3 regions of the Citrobacter sp. U14242 genome follow, and region 1 is predicted to be linked to each of the others. Evidence: predicted binding sites of a transcription regulator. Region 1 holds the regulator's gene; each other region holds the start of a gene.
What was found. Region 1 encodes CRP, which controls carbon source genes, mostly activating them, when cyclic AMP is high. Its sites were predicted from a motif close to ATGTGANNNNNNTCACAT; they were not measured.
Positions count from the first base shown of each region.

Region 2: the regulator CRP is predicted to act here: its motif matches at 2,353-2,370, upstream of focA (formate transporter FocA).
Region 3: the regulator CRP is predicted to act here: its motif matches at 1,353-1,370, upstream of ldtB (L,D-transpeptidase).

Region 1 is NZ_JBKGLW010000002.1:43,812-48,104, reverse strand. Features, by position in the region: gene ACLJXE_RS03000 (YccS/YhfK family putative transporter) at 1-1,712, opposite strand, end outside; gene crp (cAMP-activated global transcriptional regulator CRP) at 1,764-2,396, opposite strand; gene ACLJXE_RS02990 (OsmC family protein) at 2,706-3,113, shown strand; gene ACLJXE_RS02985 (phosphoribulokinase) at 3,207-4,076, opposite strand; gene ACLJXE_RS02980 (YheU family protein) at 4,130-4,293, opposite strand, start outside.
Region 2 is NZ_JBKGLW010000008.1:69,923-74,215, forward strand. Features, by position in the region: gene ycaO (30S ribosomal protein S12 methylthiotransferase accessory factor YcaO) at 264-2,024, shown strand; gene focA (formate transporter FocA) at 2,429-3,286, shown strand; gene pflB (formate C-acetyltransferase) at 3,346-4,293, shown strand, end outside.
Region 3 is NZ_JBKGLW010000008.1:152,228-156,520, forward strand. Features, by position in the region: gene ACLJXE_RS14835 (ABC-F family ATPase) at 1-1,238, opposite strand, end outside; gene ldtB (L,D-transpeptidase) at 1,467-2,387, shown strand; gene ACLJXE_RS14845 (anion transporter) at 2,450-3,559, opposite strand; gene mntR (manganese-binding transcriptional regulator MntR) at 3,556-4,029, opposite strand; gene mntS (manganase accumulation protein MntS) at 4,216-4,293, shown strand, end outside.

The DNA.
Region 1 (4,293 bases):
TGCGAGTTAAACCCGGGTTCCTGCATGGCCTGGTTTAATGAGTTAAACAGCGTGTTTTGCGCCTGGTTGACCCGCATGCGCTGATACGCCAACGGTGTGGCTTGCGGATCGTTGCTGAGGATTAGGCGGATGGCTTCTTGATCTGCTCCTAGTGCATCGTGAGCGTTCTTACGTAGTAAACCACTCTGCCATTGCGGCCACAGCCAGAGCGTACCGCCAAAGGCGATCAAACAGCCGATCACGGTGTCGACAAATCGGGGCACGATAAACTGTTCCCCGTTCAACGTCAGTAACTGCAGGGTATATACCGCCGTGACCGTAAAGCCCACGGTGGCCCAGCCATAGTTTTTGCGGATGATCAGATAGCTCACCAGGGTTATCAGCAGCATAGCTGCCAGCGTGAAGCCCTCAGGAATATGAAAGTGCAACGTAACACCCGCAATCACCAGTCCGACAAGCGTGCCCACCGAGCGGTGTAAAATACGCACCCGGGTTGCGCCGTAGCCATTCTGAGTGACGAACAGTATCGTCATCAGGATCCAGTAAGGTTTTGGCAGGTGTAAAGCGCTACCCATCAGGCTGGCGATACTCAACATGACGCTGATGCGTCCGGCGTTACGCAGCGCCGGAGATTTCAACGACAAATAGTTTTTCAGTGCCGGAATTAACGGTAATCGACGCTGTTTATCAGCCATCAAATCCCGGGCATATAGTGGGCGTTGGGTACGCAGCACACGGGCAATGCGGCTGAAATGCCAGTAGCAAAATTGTCCCACCGGATTATCCGGGTGCTGCCGGGCAATCTTCTCCAGGGTGCCTATCTGCTTTTCCATCGAAAAACGCGTTGGCAAGCGGTGGTACAAAATGTCATCAGCCAGTACGCGCAGGCGTTCGGCAACGGTGCGAGCGTTCCAGCGAATCACCTGTTCAGCATGACTGCGTTCAACAAGCTTCTGCACTTCTTCGGGTTGATGCAGGCTGACGGAAATATGTTCCTGTAAATCCAACGCTTCCTGGAAAACACGTAGCAAGCGTTTGTATTCATTATTGTGATGTGCCGACAGCATGTGCATTTGCTGGTAGCACTGGGTAATCAGATCCACGGCTTTTTGTTGACGGACCAGCAGGGGCGGTAGTGCTTTTTCGGGATCGGTATGCTGGGTCAACATGCTGTATTTGGCCTCACAGTAATCGGCTAATTCGCGGTACAACAAACTGAGTGATTCGCGCAGCGGTTGTTCACGCCACATCCAGAACCAGAACCAGTTAAACAGGCCGTACCATACTGTCCCCAACGCGTAGATCAGCAGTGGTTCCCAGACGGGCATGTTCCCGGCCAGACTCAGTGTGAAAATCGCCGCGATCAGTGAGGCGGGCAGAAGTCGTGCATGCAACGGGCTTAGCTCGGCGGTCACACCGAGAATCAGCGTCAGGCCGGTGAGGATCAGCGGCAGCGGTATCGTTTGTGCCAGCAGTAACTGCATGATCAGGCTGCAGCCGGCAAACAGCGAGGCGCCAATAACTAAGCGTTTGAAAAAGCGCTTATGCGGGGTATCAAGACCGGCAATGTTGCAGCAGGCGGGGACGAGGGAGAAAAGCAGTCCCAAATGAAGCTGACCAATGATAAGACCGACAGCCACAGGTAAACATAGCACCAGCGTCTGTCGTAGTGCGTAGTTGATCTCGGGGTGATAAATCAGTCTTCGCCACATCGGAGCAAACAAAAATGGCGCATTACTGCGTAACACGCCATGTCGATGGGATTAACGCGTGCCGTAGACGACGATGGTCTTACCATGCGCGGAGATCAGGTTCTGATCTTCCAGCATCTTCAGGATACGACCAACGGTTTCACGGGAACAGCCAACGATCTGGCCAATTTCCTGACGGGTGATTTTAATCTGCATGCCGTCCGGGTGGGTCATCGCGTCAGGCTGTTTCGCCAGGTTCAGCAGAGTCTGGGCGATACGACCGGTTACGTCGAGGAAGGCAAGGTTGCCCACTTTTTCAGACGTTACCTGCAGACGACGAGCCATCTGAGAAGACAGGCGCATCAGAATATCCGGGTTAACCTGGATTAATTGACGAAATTTTTTGTATGAAATTTCAGCGACTTCACATGCGGTTTTGGCTCGTACCCAGGCGCTACGTTCCTGGCCTTCTTCAAACAGGCCTAGTTCACCAATGAAATCGCCCTGATTCAGATAAGAAAGGATCATTTCTTTCCCTTCTTCATCTTTGATCAGCACTGCCACTGAGCCTTTAACGATGTAATACAACGTTTCCGCTTTTTCACCCTGGTGAATCAGCGTGCTCTTCGATGGGTACTTATGAATATGGCAATGAGACAAGAACCATTCGAGAGTCGGGTCTGTTTGCGGTTTGCCAAGCACCATGCGCGGTTATCCTCTGTTATAAGCTGTCTCCAGAGCCAGAAAACGACGCTGCCTCTGGGGTTGCAAAAATATGCTTCCCGCTACCTGGGAAAGGGGCTGCTAAAAAGTGAACTGCAGCCTGTAATGTGATGTCCTCTGCATACCTGCAGTACGCCAATGTATTACTGTAGCGTCCTGACTGTTTTAGCATAGCTTTCGCCGTGTGTCTCCTGGTGTCTCGCTTCAGCATGACGCAGGTCGCCTTCCGTTGCGAGAATTGTTATGTACGCGTAATCTGTCAGGAAAATTGAAACATTGGAGTTACGAAATATGCAAGCGCGTGTAAAGTGGGTTGAGGGGTTAACCTTCCTCGGTGAGTCCGCCTCAGGCCACCAAATTTTGATGGACGGTAACTCTGGTGATAAAGCGCCGAGCCCGATGGAGATGGTATTAATGGCGGCAGGGGGGTGTAGCGCCATTGATGTCGTGTCGATCCTGCAAAAGGGTCGCCAGGATGTCACCAACTGCGAAGTGAAGCTCACCTCTGAGCGTCGTGAAGAAGCACCGCGTCTGTTTACCCACATCAATCTGCATTTCATCGTGACGGGGCGCGACCTGAAAGATGCCTCTGTGTCTCGGGCGGTTGATCTTTCTGCTGAGAAATATTGCTCCGTGGCGTTGATGCTGGAAAAAGCGGTGAATATCACCCATTCCTATGAAGTGATTGCTGCTTCGTGATGCCATGCCTGATGGCGTTACACTTATCAGGCCTACAGGATATAAACGTGTAGGCCGGATAAAGCATCAGCCGCCATTCGGCAAAAGAACACATTACTCGATCTTCTTCCCTTCCATCAGCCTCTGCACCAATGGCAGCATGATCAGCTCCATCGCCAGCCCCATCTTGCCGCCTGGCACGACTAACGTATTAATATGGGAAATGAATGAACCCTGAAGCATAGCCAGCAGCCAGGGATAATCGATGCCTTCCAGATTACGAAAATGAATCACTACAAAGCTCTCATCCAGCGACGGAATACTCTTTGCCGCAAAGGGGTTGGAGGTGTCGACGGTGGGCACACGCTGAAAGTTAATATGCGTGCGGGAAAACTGCGGCGTAATGTAATTGATATAATCGTCCATTGAGCGTACGACCGAGTCCATTACTGCCTCGCGGGAGTGACCGCGTTCGCTGGTATCGCGGGTGAGTTTCTGGATCCACTCCAGGTTCACTATAGGGACAACACCAACAAGCAGATCGACATGCCGCGCCACATTTTGTTGCGGGGTTACTACACCGCCGTGCAAGCCTTCATAGAACAGCACGTCCGTCGGTTCAGGCAGCGGCTGCCAGGGGGTAAATGTGCCCGGAACCTGATTCCACGGAACGGCTTCATCATACGTGTGCAGATATTTTCGTGACTGGCCTTTGCCCGACTGACCGTACTCGATGAAGGTGTGTTCCAGCAGGCTGAAATCGTTGGCTTCGGGGCCGAAGTAGCTGATGTGTCGTCCGGCGTCGCGCGCTTTGCGGATCGCCATATCCATTTCCGGGCGGGTATAACGATGAAAACTGTCACCTTCCACCTCGGCGGCACGCAGATTTAACTGTGCGAAAATTTTACGAAACGCGAGGCTGGTGGTGGTGGTCCCCGCGCCGCTGGATCCTGTTACCGCAATCACCGGATGTTTGGCAGACATAACAACTCCATAAATAGGTTGGTTTTTTATTATAGTCAGCCGTCGGCAGCGGATTACTTGTGAAGCTGTTTCCTCGGCATTATGTTGACCGTTTCATGCAGTTCGGACCATACCAGCACAGCTTCACCTGATTGTAACTGGCGTCTGACGTCGGCGACTTTTTGTTCGAGCGAGCGTTCATGTTCACCATAATCGGTGCCTTCGCGCAAGACAAAGC
Region 2 (4,293 bases), on a different contig from region 1:
ATTGACGGATAAAAACCGAGATTTTCGCTATCAGGAGGCGCATTTTGCCCAGCCGACCTTCGACCATTCTGGTTTTGCCTCGCGCAGAGATATATTAAAGAAAGAAGCCCCCCTTCCCTTCAGCAGATAGTCCGCGAACATTCGACTGCATACGCCACGGTGTGAATCAAATGCTTTATTTACGCCGAGGCTCCGGCGGCGATAGCGCCATTCATTGAAAACCCGTATCATTGCGCGCTTTCCGTACGACAAAAGTGATTTTCATGACGCAAACATTTATCCCCGGCAAAGATGCCGCACTGGAAGATTCCATCGCTCGCTTCCAGCAAAAATTACTCGACCTCGGTTTTCAAATTGAAGAAGCCTCATGGTTGAATCCCGTTCCTAACGTCTGGTCTGTACATATTCGCGACAAAGAATGCGCGCTGTGCTTTACCAACGGTAAAGGTGCGACTAAAAAAGCGGCACTGGCCTCCGCACTGGGCGAATATTTTGAGCGTCTGTCCACGAATTACTTCTTTGCGGATTTCTGGCTGGGCGAAACCATCGCTAACGGCCCGTTCGTACATTACCCGAACGAAAAATGGTTCCCACTGACTGAAGATGATGACGTACCTGAAGGTTTGCTGGATGCGCGTCTGCGTGCGTTCTACGATCCAGACAATGAACTGACCGGTAGCATGCTTATCGATCTGCAATCCGGCAATGAAGAACGCGGCGTTTGTGGCCTGCCGTTTACCCGTCAGTCAGATAATCAGACCGTTTACATTCCGATGAACATTATCGGTAACCTGTACGTATCTAACGGTATGTCTGCGGGTAACACACCGAATGAAGCCCGCGTTCAGGGACTGTCTGAAGTTTTTGAGCGCTATGTGAAGAACCGCATTATCGCGGAAAGCATCAGCCTGCCGGAAATTCCGGCCGAAGTGATGTCGCGTTACCCGGCAGTCGTTGAATCCATTGCAAAGCTGGAAGCCGAAGGATTCCCAATCTTCGCGTACGACGGCTCGCTGGGCGGCAAATACCCGGTTATCTGCGTGGTACTGTTCAACCCGGCTAACGGTACCTGTTTTGCCTCTTTCGGTGCGCACCCGGATTTCGGTGTTGCACTGGAGCGTACCGTCACTGAACTGTTGCAGGGCCGTGGTCTGAAAGATCTTGATGTCTTCACTCCCCCAACCTTCGACGATGAAGAAGTGGCTGAGCACACTAACCTTGAAACACACTTCATCGATTCCAGCGGTCTGATCTCCTGGGATCTGTTCAAGCAGGATGCCGATTACCCGTTCGTTGACTGGAATTTCTCCGGTACAACGGAAGAAGAGTTTGCAACCCTGATGGCCATCTTCAAAGCGGAAGATAAAGAAGTCTACATCGCCGACTACGAGCATCTGAGCGTTTACGCTTGCCGCATTATCGTCCCGGGTATGTCTGACATCTACCCAGCAGAAGATTTGTGGTTAGCCAACAACAGCATGGGAGCACACCTGCGTGATACCATTCTCTCTCTGCCAGGCAGCGAATGGGAAAAAGAAGACTACCTCAACCTGCTCGCACAGCTGGATGAAGAAGGGTTCGACGATTTCACTCGCGTACGTGAACTGCTGGGTTTGGCGACCGGAGCGGATAATGGCTGGTATACCCTGCGCATTGGCGAGCTCAAAGTAATGCTGGCTCTGGCGGGTGGTGACCTTGAGCAGGCACTGATCTGGACGGAATGGACGATGGAATTTAACGCATCCGTCTTTAGTGCTGAACGCGCAAACTATTACCGCTGCCTGCAAACCCTGTTGCTGTTGTCACAGGAAGAGGACCGCCAGCCGCTGCAGTATCTTAACGCATTTGTTCGTATGTACGGTGCAGAGGCAGTTGAAGCAGCAAGTGCAGCAATGAGCGGAGAAGCGCCATTCTACGGATTACAAACGGTTGATAGCGATCTGCAGGCTTTCCCGGCACATCAGTCTCTGCTGAAAGCCTATGAGAAGCTGCAACGTGCGAAAGCAACGCACTGGTCAAAATAGTGGCAAACAGCCTGTGTTGAGTAGGCTAAACGTATTGTCTGGGCTATATTACGGGGCGCTTTAAGCGCCCTGTTTTTTTATTTTTGTTTACTCAGAAATAAATGTAAAAGCAAGGTTAAATATTAGTAGTTGATATTAAAAATTTTAGTTTATTAATGTCGCTATTTATCTCAATTACTCCATTTTAATTAACCGTCCGACTGGAGGCATAAAGAAAAAATTCAACTCACTTTATAATTTTTAAAATTTATTTTTATATGGATAATCAACAAGTTACACCGTAATCGCATAAAAACCATGCGTCTTGCGGGCCTATAAGCCAGGCGAGATATGATCTATATCAAATTCTCATCTATAATGCTTTGTTAGTATCTCGTCGCCGACTTAATAAAGAGAGAGTTAGTGTGAAAGCTGACAACCCTTTTGATCTTATACTTCCTGCTGCTATGGCCAAAGTTGCCGAAGAAGCAGGCGTCTATAAAGCAACGAAACATCCGCTTAAGACGTTCTATCTGGCAATTACTGCCGGTGTGTTCATTTCAATTGCCTTTGTTTTCTATATCACTGCCACAACCGGTACCGGCACAATGCCTTTCGGCATGGCAAAATTGGTGGGTGGTATCTGCTTTTCCCTGGGGCTGATCCTTTGCGTTGTCTGCGGCGCTGACCTCTTCACTTCAACCGTACTGATTGTCGTCGCTAAAGCCAGTGGTCGTATTACCTGGGGTCAGTTAGCGAAGAACTGGCTTAACGTTTATGTCGGTAACCTGATTGGTGCGCTGATCTTTGTGTTACTCATGTGGCTTTCTGGCGAGTATATGACCGCCAACGGCGCGTGGGGACTCAACGTCCTGCAAACGGCCGACCACAAAGTGCACCATACTTTTGTTGAAGCTGTAAGCCTTGGTATTCTGGCTAACCTAATGGTGTGTCTGGCCGTCTGGATGAGCTACTCTGGCCGCAGCCTGATGGACAAAGCGTTTATCATGGTATTACCGGTCGCAATGTTTGTTGCCAGCGGTTTTGAGCACAGTATCGCAAACATGTTTATGATCCCTATGGGTATCGTAATACGCGATTTCGCCACCCCGGAATTCTGGACCGCTGTCGGTTCTTCTCCGGAGAATTTTTCTCACCTGACCGTGATGAATTTCATCACCGATAACCTGATTCCGGTTACGATCGGTAACATTATCGGCGGCGGTTTGTTGGTCGGGTTGACATACTGGGTCATTTACCTGCGTGGTAACGATCATCATTAATCTGTTGATGTTCATTACACGTAGTAAATAAAAAATCCACTTAAGAAGGTAGGTGTTACATGTCCGAGCTTAATGAAAAGTTAGCCACAGCCTGGGAAGGTTTTACCAAAGGTGATTGGCAGAATGAAGTAAACGTCCGTGACTTCATTCAGAAAAACTACACTCCGTATGAGGGTGACGAGTCCTTCCTGGCTGGCGCAACTGAAGCGACCACTGCACTGTGGGACAGCGTAATGGAAGGCGTTAAACAGGAAAACCGCACTCACGCGCCTGTTGACTTTGACACCTCCGTTGCTTCTACCATCACTTCTCACGACGCTGGCTACATCAACAAAGCGCTCGAGAAAATTGTTGGTCTGCAGACTGAAGCTCCGCTGAAACGTGCGATCATCCCGTTTGGCGGTATCAAAATGGTTGAAGGTTCCTGCAAAGCGTACAATCGCGAACTGGACCCGATGCTGAAAAAAATCTTCACCGAATACCGTAAAACCCACAACCAGGGTGTATTCGATGTTTATACCAAAGACATTCTGAACTGCCGTAAATCTGGTGTTCTGACTGGTCTGCCAGATGCGTATGGCCGTGGCCGTATCATCGGTGACTACCGTCGCGTTGCGCTGTACGGTATCGACTACCTGATGAAAGACAAATACGCTCAGTTCGTCTCTCTGCAATCAGACCTGGAAAATGGCGTAAACCTGGAAGCGACTATCCGTCTGCGTGAAGAAATCGCTGAACAGCACCGCGCTCTGGGTCAGATCAAAGAAATGGCTGCTAAATATGGCTGCGATATCTCTGGTCCGGCTACCAACGCTCAGGAAGCTATCCAGTGGACTTACTTCGGCTACCTGGCCGCTGTTAAATCTCAGAACGGTGCAGCAATGTCCTTCGGTCGTGTATCCACCTTCCTGGATGCTTACATCGAACGTGATATCAAAGCCGGCAAAATCACCGAGCAAGACGCTCAGGAAATGATTGACCACCTGGTCATGAAACTGCGTATGGTT
Region 3 (4,293 bases), on a different contig from region 1:
TCGCCTTCCTGTTTCCACTGACTCATCCATTCGAATACGGTCAGATCGTTTTCAAACTCGTATTCGTGATCCTGCGCGTAGTAACCGACCAGGGCATTTTCAGACCACTTAACGGTACCGTTGTCCGGCTGCAAATCGCCAACCAACGTTTTCAGCATGGTGGATTTACCCACACCGTTGGCACCAATGATGGCAACCTTCTCTCCCACTTCCAGCAGCAGATTAAAGTTTTTAAACAGCGGGCCTTCCTCGAATCCTTTAGTCAGGGCTTCCACTTCCAGCGAGTTACGGAACAGTTTCTTATCCTGCTCGAAGCGGATGAACGGGTTCTGGCGGCTGGAGGCTTTCACTTCGTCGAGCTTAATCTTATCGATCTGACGCGCGCGCGAGGTCGCCTGTCGAGATTTAGATGCGTTGGCGCTAAAGCGACTGACGAAGGATTGCAGATCGGCAATCTGCGCTTTCTTCTTGGCATTATCAGCCAGCAGACGCTCACGAGCCTGAGTCGCCGCCGTCATGTATTCGTCGTAGTTACCCGGATAAACGCGCAGTTCGCCGTAGTCCAGATCCGCCATGTGCGTGCAGACCATGTTCAGGAAGTGACGGTCGTGCGAAATGATGATCATGGTGCTGTCACGCTCGTTCAGCGTCTGCTCCAGCCAGCGGATGGTGTCGATATCCAGGTTGTTCGTTGGTTCGTCGAGCAGCAGAATGTCCGGGTTAGAAAACAGCGCCTGCGCCAGAAGCACACGCAGTTTCCAGCCGGGCGCAACTTCGCTCATCGGTCCGTAATGTTGTTCTACCGGAATACCTACGCCCAACAGCAGTTCGCCCGCACGGGCTTCCGCAGAGTAGCCGTCCATTTCGCCATACTGAACTTCGAGGTCAGCCACTTTATAGCCGTCTTCTTCGCTCATCTCGGCCAGGCCGTAGATACGGTCACGTTCCTGCTTCACTTCCCACAGTTCAGCATGGCCCATAATAACGGTGTCGAGAACGGTGAACTCTTCAAAAGCGAACTGATCCTGACGCAGCTTACCGATGCGCTCGTTCGGATCGAGTGAAACGTTACCCAGCGTCGGTTCGAGGTCGCCGCCGAGAATTTTCATAAAGGTGGATTTACCGCTACCGTTCGCGCCAATCAGGCCGTAACGATTGCCGCCGCCAAACTTGACGGAAATATTTTCAAACAGCGGCTTACTGCCGAACTGCATAGTGACGTTGCTGGAAACTAACACTGGCGTATCCTGAAAGAGAAAGAAATATGTGACAAACCGCTTATTATGCCATAACTCTGCAATAAGATCGCGCCGTTCATGCTGGACAGATAAAGTGAAAGCAAAAGGAAAAAAGTGTGATTTAGTACACATCCGAATTCCTTGTTGCACAGAATGCACATATAATGCGTGCCCAACACTACATAAATCTCAACCCACTAGCCTGCTTGGCTTCAGAATCTCGCAAAAATGAATATGAAATTGACAACGCTTTTCGCGGCGGCGCTCGCGGTAGTTGGTTTTTGTAACACCGCTTCAGCCGTCACGTATCCGCTGCCTACCGATGGTAGTCGTTTGATTGGCCAAAACCAGGTCATCACCATCCCTGAAGGTAACACCCAGCCGCTGGAATATTTTGCGGCTGAGTACCAGATGGGTCTGTCCAACATGCTGGAAGCCAACCCGGGCGTGGATACCTTCCTGCCGAAAGGCGGCACCGTACTGAACATTCCTCAGCAGTTGATCCTGCCGGATACCGTGCATGAAGGTATTGTGATTAACAGCGCCGAAATGCGTCTGTACTACTACCCGAAAGGTACGAACACCGTTATCGTTCTGCCGATCGGTATCGGCCAGTTAGGTAAAGACACCCCTATCAACTGGACCACCAAAGTTGAACGTAAGAAAGCCGGCCCAACCTGGACGCCAACCGCTAAAATGCATGCGGAATACCGTGCTGCGGGCGAGCCGCTGCCAGCTGTCGTGCCGGCAGGTCCGGATAACCCGATGGGTCTGTACGCGCTGTATATCGGCCGTCTGTATGCTATCCACGGTACCAACGCTAACTTCGGCGTCGGCTTACGCGTCAGCCACGGTTGCGTGCGTCTGCGTAACGATGACATCAAGTTCCTGTTTGAAAATGTTCCGGTTGGCACGCGCGTCCAGTTTATCGATGAGCCAGTGAAAGCCACCACTGAACCAGACGGTAGCCGTTACATTGAGGTACATAACCCACTTTCTACTACTGAAGCGCAGTTTGAAGGCGGCGAAATCGTACCTATTACGCTGAACAAGAGCATTACCAACATCACCGGTCAGTCTGACGTCGATCAGGCCGTCGTTGAGCAGGCGGTACAGAACCGCTCAGGTATGCCGGTTCGTCTGAACTAAGCAGACCTGAAACGAAAAAGGCGGATGAATCATCCGCCTTTTTTATTGCCTCTCTGCCGCTATCACATCAACAGCAACAAGCCATATCCCACCAGCGCCGCCCAAATCAGCATCGGCACCGAATACCAATGAAAACGCCACCAGATACGCCGGTCGTTTGCCATGCGTAAAGCAATCAGATTCGCCAGCGATCCCGATAACAGGCCAAAACCGCCAATATTGACAGCCCAGGCCAGCAGTAGCGTTGGCGGGACATAGTTCAGTAGCAAAATAGTGCTGGGTACATTACTGATAAACTGCGACAGACCGATTGCCGTCAACCATAGTCCTGGTTGGGAAAGCGTACCAAAGTGTCCCGAAATCCCCTGGAGTACCGGTAACTGCGTCAACAGATGTACATCAATAAACATCGCCATAAATACCAGCAGCAGCGTCCAGTCCACGCTGGTCATCACACGACGAGCCAGTATCATGAATCCTGTCGCCACAATCGCCAGCCCCCAGAGTTCCTGCTTCAGTTCCAGTGCCGTCAGAAAGACGATATACAGCGCCAGGCAGCTCCACACCAACCGAGGTTGCCAGTCAGGTGCGCGCGTACCGCTATGATAGTGCAGTGTTTTATGTAGGAAACTAAACCAGCACAGCACCACCAACGTCAGCATCATGGCACCCGCAAGCGGTGCCATTTGCCAGGTAAACGCAGTAAATGACAGGCCAGAGCGCCCCCACATCAAAATGTTCTGCGGATTACCTATCGGCGTCAGCAGCGAACCTGCGTTCACCGCCAGCGCCTCAAAAATAATGAGGCGGTTTACCGGGATGGCGCACAGTTTTTTCAGGGTAATGGTGAGGGGAACAACAATAAATAAGGCGACATCGTTGGTCAGAAAGGTCGACAGCAGCGCCGCCGCCAGCACCATAAATATCGCTAACTGACGTTCCGTCTTGAAGCGGCGGGTCATCTTGCGCCCTAAAACATCAAAGTAACCGCTTAGCTCCACGCCTTTGGTTAGCAGCATCAGGCCGCTTAGCGTAATAATTGTGTGCCAGTCAATTGCCCCAGGCCAGGTGCGGGGTGTAAATGGCACAAACAGGCTCAGAACACCCCCGATGAGGATTAACAGCTGGAAAAAACGATCGCGCTGTAAGGCACCAAGAAAAGGAAAACTCATTCAGAGCCTGTTCCTTGCTGTTGCGTAAACCGACTAAAAGCCTCCAGTGTTTCCTTACTGACATGATGCTCCATTCCCTCCGCATCGCGACGGGCAATCTCCGGACTGATACCTAACATCAGCAGGAAGTTTTCCACAATCTGATGGCGTTCCCGGCTCTCCTGCGCCAGACGCTCACCTTCGGCAGTTAAAAACACCCCACGCCAGGGAATCATTTCAATCAACCCAACGGAGGCAAGGCGCTTAAGCATTTTGGCAACCGTCGGCTGGGAAACCCCAAGACGTGCGGCCATATCCACCTGACGCGCTTCACCCACCTCGATAATGAGATCGGAAATCAGCTCTACGTAGTCATCAATCAGCTCACGGCGATGTGCCTCGCGGACCTGACGAAATCCTTCAACGTGTTCTTCGACATTCACCAATTGCGTCACTTTTTTTGTTGTTGGCATACCTGCGCGACGACTCATTCTGCTTCCTCGTTCCTGTGACGCATTAACAGCATCTGATTAGAGAACGCTCATTGTAAACCAGAGTTGCGCGGGCACAAAAAATTAACGTTTTAGCAATAGCTATATAATATAGCCTGTGCTATATCTGTATATAATAAAGACATCCCTCAAGGACTGATGGGATCGTGAAGTCAGGAGGTTTATATGAATGAATTTAAGAGGTGTATACGCGTGTTTAGCCACTCTCCCTTTAAAGTACGGTTGATGCTGATCTCAATGCTG